DNA from 2 places in the Bradyrhizobium sp. CCBAU 51745 genome. Region 2 is predicted to be linked to the other one. Evidence: riboswitches for the same ligand, from Rfam matches in the RefSeq annotation. Region 2 holds a riboswitch; the other holds the start of a gene.
What was found. A riboswitch is a leader RNA that binds a small molecule or an ion and turns the genes downstream of it on or off. The one in region 2 is predicted to bind S-adenosylmethionine.
Positions count from the first base shown of each region.

Region 1 (3,407 bases), 290 kb from region 2:
GAATACCCCCTGCTCGCCGAACAGATTCCACACCCACCAGGGCAGCCGCAGCCGCAGCGGACGGCCGTAGAGATCGAGTGCCTCGGCGCGCTCCATCTTGACGTGGATCTCGTCGCAGAGCTCGACGAAATCCTTGATGGTGCAGAAATGGATATTGGCGGTGTCGTACCAGCTTGCCGGCAGGTTCTCCGTGCGGGGCATGTGGCCGCCGATCAGGAGCTGCAGGCGCATCCGCCAGAAGCCGAAATTCGGGAACGAGACGATGGCGCGGCGGCCGATGCGCAACAGATTCTCCAGCACGACCTTGGGCTGACGCGTCGCTTGCAGCGTCTGCGACAGGATCACGTAGTCGAAGGCATCATCGGGGTAATTGACGAGGTCGGTGTCGGCATCGCCCTGCACCACGGCGAGACCCTTGGCCACGCAGCGGTTGACACCCTCGCGCGACAGCTCGATGCCGCGGCCGTCGATGCCGCGGGTCTCCAAGAGCTGGAGCAGATCGCCGTCGCCGCAGCCGACGTCGAGCACCTTCGAACCCGGCTTGACCATTTCGGCGACCAGCAGATGGTCGGCGCGAAATGGGCCCGACTGTTCAGCCGCGAGGCCGTTCAGCGGCAGGACTTGCTGCACAGACATCGCTAGCCGTCCTTGTTCGTGAGTCCGCGCGCCTTGCCGGCGGATTGCAGGAAGGCGCGGGAGATGTCGAAGAATTCGGGCACGTCGAGCAGGAAGGCATCGTGGCCGCGATCGGTCTCGATCTCCGCGAACGACACCCGCGCGCTGGACGCATTCAGCGCGTGCACCAGCGCGCGCGATTCCGAAGTCGGGAACAGCCAGTCGCTGGTGAAGGAAACCACGCAGAAGCGCGTTTCGATCCCCGCGAACGCCTTCGCCAGCACGCCGCCATGGTCGGCGGCGATGTCGAAATAATCCATCGCGCGCGTCAGATAGAGATAGGAATTGGCGTCGAAGCGCTCGACGAAGGACGAGCCCTGATAGCGCAGATAGGACTCGACCTGGAAATCGGCGTCGAACGAGAAGGTCGGCAGCTCGCGGTCCTGCATGCGGCGGCCGAACTTGCGATGCAGCGCAGCGTCCGACAGATAGGTGATGTGCGCGGCCATGCGCGCGACCGCGAGGCCGCGATGCGGATGGATGCCCTGATCGGCATAGGCGCCATTGTGCCAGTCGGGATCGGCCATGACGGCCTGGCGGCCGAGCTCGTGGAAGGCGATGTTCTGCGCCGAGTGCCGCGTCGAACAGGCGATCGCCAGCGCGGAGTAGACACGCGCAGGGTACGCCGCGGTCCATTGCAGCACCTGCATGCCGCCCATCGAGCCGCCGACGACGGCAAACAGCGTATCGATGCCGAGCCGGTCGATCAGCATCGCCTGCGCGCGCACCATGTCGGGAATGGTGATGACAGGGAAATCCAGGCCCCACACCTTGCCGGTGGCAGGATTGATCGAGGCAGGCCCGGTCGAGCCCATGCAGCCGCCGATCACGTTGGAGCAGATGATGAAGTATTTGCTCGGATCGAGCGGCCGGCCGGGGCCGACCAGCGTCTCCCACCAGCCGGGTTTGCCGGTGACCGGATGGACATTGGCGACGTGCTGGTCGCCGGTCAGCGCATGGCAGATCAGCACCGCATTGGAGCGATCGGCGTTGAGCTCGCCATAGGTCTTGTAGGCAATTTGGAACGGGGTGAGATCGACACCGCAATCGAGCCGCAGCGGTTGGTCGGCGCCGAACCGCGCGACCTCTGAACTCGGATGATCGACCTCATGCGACCGATCGTCGGCACTGATCGCAGGACTTGGGATCGCACGACTTGGGATCGTAGGACTTGGGATCGTAGGACTTGGGACAGACTTGACGCCAACCATCTCTGACCATCGACCTCGTTTGCGATCGGACGTGAGACCGCGATGAAATCAGGCCATGAAAAACCCGGCCTGAACGATAGGTTCGGCCGGGATCAGAAGCGTCCCCGGCCTGTTTAGCGAGTTTTTTAACGTGGCTGCAAGCCGGCCGGCTCAAATGACCACGGAACGGGCAAAAACCTACCGGCTTGGCCCGATTTCGTCAAGTCGCAGCCGGATCGGCCAAAATCGTCTCTCAACCGGCTGCCTTGCAGGCCGTCATTTCTCTTTGCTTTCGCCGCCCCGACTGCCTAATCAGGACACTCTTCCGAAGCCTCATAACCAGCTAGTCAGATATGTCCCAACGTCCGCCCGCGCCACCATCGCTGCAGGAATTGCGCAAGGAGATCGACGCGATCGACGAGGCCATGCATCGCCTGTTGATGCAGCGCGGCGACATCATCGACCGCCTGATCCAGGTGAAGCAGACCCAGGAGGTCGGCTCGGCGTTCCGGCCGGCGCGCGAGGCTTCGATGATGCGCGAGATCGTGCAGCGGCATCGCGGCATCCTGCCGCTCGACACGGTCGAAAGCATCTGGCGCGTCATCATCTCGACCTTCACCTATGTCCAGGCGCCGTTCTCCGTGCATGCCGACATCTCGGCGAGCGAGCCCGCGATGCGCGATTCCGTGCGCTTCCATTTCGGCTTCACGGTGCCGTATGTCGCGCATTTCAGTGCGCAGGCAGCGGTCGAGGCGGTGGCGAAATCCAAGGGTGATCTCGCGCTGGTCTCGGCGACATCGAGCCGCACGCCGTGGTGGCTGGAGCTGGAAGCCGTGGGTGCGCCGAAGATCATTGCGCGCCTGCCCTTCGTCGAGCGCGCCGACCATCCGGCGTCGCTGCCGGTGTTCGCGATCTCGCGCGTCGCCGACAGCGCCGTGGTGACGGAGGTCGAGACCTTCAGCGTGCGCGTGTCGGGGTGGAACGCCGAGGTCGCGCGGGCGCTGTCGCCGCTCGCCGAGATCGTGGCGGTGCCCGATACCGCCTTCGACGGCGCGGCGCTGCTGGTCTCGGTCACATCAGCCACCAGCATCGACAAGATCAAGGCTGCCCTGATCGAAGCGGGGGCCTCGGTGCGCTCCACGGCCCTCGTCGGCAGCCACGCAACGCGCTATACGGTGCCCCCGACTGGGTCGTAGATCGCGTACCGCCCAAAGCCTATCCGGAGTTGAAGATGTCCCGCCCCATGCCGAATCCCGGCATTCTCGATATTGCGCCCTACACGCCCGGCAAGACCCCGGTCGCCGAGCCCGGCCGCAAGGTGTTCAAGCTCTCGGCCAATGAGACGCCGTTCGGACCTTCGCCCAAGGCGATCGAGGCCTTCAAGCACGTCGCGGATCATCTGGAAGACTATCCTGAGGGAACCTCGCGCGTGCTGCGCGAGGCGATCGGCCGCCACTACGGTCTCGATCCCAACCGCATCATCTGCGGCGCCGGCTCGGACGAGATCCTCAACCTGCTCGCCCACACTTATCTCAGCCACGG
Region 1 is NZ_LBJP01000007.1:126,342-129,748, forward strand. It holds gene metW (methionine biosynthesis protein MetW) at 1-636, opposite strand, end outside; gene metX (homoserine O-acetyltransferase MetX) at 639-1,886, opposite strand; SAM riboswitch at 1,979-2,058, opposite strand; gene XH98_RS07870 (chorismate mutase) at 2,219-3,061, shown strand; gene hisC (histidinol-phosphate transaminase) at 3,097-3,407, shown strand, end outside.
Region 1: it holds a riboswitch for S-adenosylmethionine, as region 2 does, so the genes downstream of both, metX (homoserine O-acetyltransferase MetX) here and XH98_RS09260 (O-succinylhomoserine sulfhydrylase) in region 2, are expected to answer to the same signal.

Region 2 (3,407 bases):
AGTGATACGAAGGAAGAAGACGTGGGCACGCTTACGCTTTGCCCATCCTACGAGACCTTTGTTGTGGCTACGCCTTCTCCAGCGCCGCGGTCAGATCCTCGATCAGATCATCCGCATGCTCGAGCCCGGCCGAGAAGCGGATGAATCCCTCGCTGATGCCGAGTGCGGCACGATCTTCCGGCTTCAGCCGCTGATGCGTCGTCGTCGCCGGATGCGTGACCAGGCTCTTGGCATCACCAAGATTGTTCGAGATCTTTGCGAGCTTGAGCTCGTTGAGCACGCGGAATGCAGCCGCCTTGCCGCCTTTGACCTCGAAGCCGACCAGCGTCGAGCCGCCGCGCATCTGCTTCTTCACCAGAGCCGCCTGCGGATGATCCTCGCGGCCGGGATAGACCAGCCGCGCGATCTTGGGATGGCTCGCCAGCACATCGGCGATGCGCGCTGCCGTGTCGGTCTGCGCGCGCACGCGCACACCTAGCGTCTCCAGGCCCTTGAGCAGCACCCAGGCGTTGAACGGCGAGATCGACGGGCCGGTCTGGCGCATGAAATTGTGGATGTGCTCGGCGATGAAGGCTTCCGAGGACAGGATGATGCCGCCCAGGCACCGGCCCTGGCCGTCGATGTGTTTGGTCGCGGAGTAGACGACGACGTCGGCGCCTAACGCGAGCGGGCTCTGCCAGATCGGCGTCGCGAAAACGTTGTCGACCACGAGCCGCGCGCCGCCCTTGTGGGCGATCTCGGCAATCGAGGGAATGTCGAGCACGTCGAGCGTCGGATTGGTCGGGCTCTCCAGGAAGAACGTCTTGGTGTTCGGCTTCACCGCGCGTTGCCATTGGTCGAGATTGGCGCCATCGACCAGCGTGGTCTCGATGCCGTAGCGAGGAAGCAGATCCTGAATGACGTAGAGGCACGAGCCGAACAGCGCGCGCGAGGCCACGACATGGTCGCCGGCCTTGAGCGGCGCGAGGATCGCCGTCGTCACCGCGGCCATGCCTGTCGCCGCCGAGCGGGCCGCTTCGGCGCCTTCGAGCTCGATCATGCGGCGCTCGAACATCGCGATCGTCGGATTCGAGTAACGCGAATAGATGAAGCCGGGGTCTTCGCCCTTGAACCGCGCCTCGCACTCCTCGGCGCTGTTGTAGACATAGCCCTGGGTCAAAAACAGCGCCTCCGACGTCTCGCCATATTGCGAGCGCAGGGTGCCGGAATGGACCAGGCGGGTTTCGGGGCGGTAAGAGGCAGGCGACTTCGACATAGGACCCTCCGATATGACCGTCTTGTCGAGATGGTCATAAAAAAACCGGCCTGGATATCTCCACGGGCCGGGATCACAGAGGTCCCCGGCCTGTTTAGCGACTTATTTAACGTGGCTGCAAGCCGGCCGGCTCAAATCACCACGGGATAAGTGATGCTCATATTCCGCAATGCCCTTTCCGTCAAGGCGTCCATCGGATAGCCGTAAAAGGCTCGTATGTCCCGCAAGTCCGGATGTACGCGACCCCTGACGAGGACCCCCGGTTGACGTTCACGGTTGCCGCCGACGCCAATGGTATCCTGCCCGACCGCATGATCGCGGCGATGGCGGAAGCGGGCCTCATCCTGCCCGCCTATGATTTCGTCGAAAGCCAGATTCAGCCGGCGAGCCTCGATTTGCGTCTCGGCGATATCGCCTATCGCGTCCGCGCCAGTTTCCTGCCCGGTCCCGGCGCCACCGTCGCCGAGCGCATCGACCAGTTGAAGCTGCACGAGTTCAGCCTCTCCGACGGTGCGGTGCTGGAAACCAACTGCGTCTATATCGTGCCGCTGCTGGAGAGCCTGGCGCTACCGCCGGAGATCGTCGCGGCGGCCAATCCGAAAAGCTCGACCGGCCGGCTCGACGTCTTCACCCGCGTGATCGCCGACGGCACGCGCCGCTTCGATATGATCGGCGCCGGCTATCACGGCCCGCTCTATGCCGAGATCAGCCCGAAGACGTTTCCGGTGCTGGTCCGCGAAGGCTCGCGCCTAAGCCAAGTGCGCTTCCGCACTGGTGACGCCATCCTCAATGCCGATGCGCTCGATGCGCTCCATGCCACTGAACGCCTCGTCGACATCGACGATGCCGACCTCACCGGCGGCGTCGCCGTCTCGGTCGATCTCTCCGGGGAGAAGGGCAATGGCTTCGTCGGCTATCGCGCCAAGCGCCACACCGGCGTGGTGGATGTCGATCGCCGCTCCGGCTATGCGGTGGAAGATTTCTGGGAGCCGATCTCGGCCCGTCCCGACGGCAGCCTGATCCTCGACCCCGGCGAGTTCTACATCCTCGCCTCCAAGGAAGCCGTGCAGGTGCCGCCCGATTACGCGGCGGAGATGGTGCCGTTCGATCCGCTGGTCGGCGAATTCCGCGTGCACTATGCCGGCTTCTTCGATCCGGGCTTCGGCTATGCCGGTGCCGGCGGGCTAGGATCGCGCGCCGTGCTGGAAGTGCGCTCGCGCGAGGTGCCGTTCATCCTCGAGCACGGCCAGATCGTCGGCCGTCTCGTCTACGAGAAGATGCTGTCCCGCCCCGACGCCATGTACGGCCAGCGCATCGGCTCCAACTACCAGGCGCAGGGCCTCAAGCTGAGCAAGCATTTTCGGGTGTAGCTGTACCCCCGTCCTCAGCTGTCATTCCCCGCGAAGGCGGGGAATCCAGTACGCCCCGGCCTCTCGATTCAAGCACTGACACCTCTGGAATACTGGATCGCCCGGTCTTCGCCGGGCGATGACACCGGGCTAGTGTTGGTTGCTCAGCCCCATCCGCGATGACACACTCCCGCAAAACAACAAGCCGGGAGCAAACCATGACCGCCGCAGACGCCGCGCAAGCAGCGCAATGGAAGCGCTGGCGTGCGGTCGCCGATCTCTACCACGCCTATTTCACCGGCCTGATCCTCACTGTGGTGACGCGTCGCGGCACGGCCGACGCCGCCGAATTCGTCTTCCGCGTGTTCCGTCGCCAGCAGCAGGAGCGCTTCCTGCCGGGGCTCAGGAAGCTCGGGATCGATCATCTGCCGCCGGCGGTGGCGGCGGCGCAATATCACTATCTCTCCAACTGGATCGGCGGCGTGCATGTCGAATACATGTATGAGAGCGACATCAAGGCCTGGATCCGCTATCCGCCGCCGCGCTGGATCTGGAAAGGCGCGGCAATCTGCGGCGTGCCGGGCGAGGTCAGCCGCGCGATGCTGCGCGGCTGGCACGCCAACAACGGCGTCGCACTCGGTGATCTCCGGTTGGGCTTCGTCTGCACCAAGCAGAGCGTCGACGGCCAGGACGGGCTCGAAGGCTACTACCATCAATACGACCATCCGCTCGAACCGGATCAACGCCTCGTCTACGCGCGGCATCTGGAGGCGCCGCTGTTCGATCCGAAGACCGCGCCGGCG
Region 2 is NZ_LBJP01000007.1:421,155-424,561, reverse strand. It holds gene XH98_RS09260 (O-succinylhomoserine sulfhydrylase) at 68-1,255, opposite strand; SAM riboswitch at 1,329-1,408, opposite strand; gene XH98_RS09255 (2'-deoxycytidine 5'-triphosphate deaminase) at 1,489-2,625, shown strand; gene XH98_RS09250 (hypothetical protein) at 2,823-3,407, shown strand, end outside.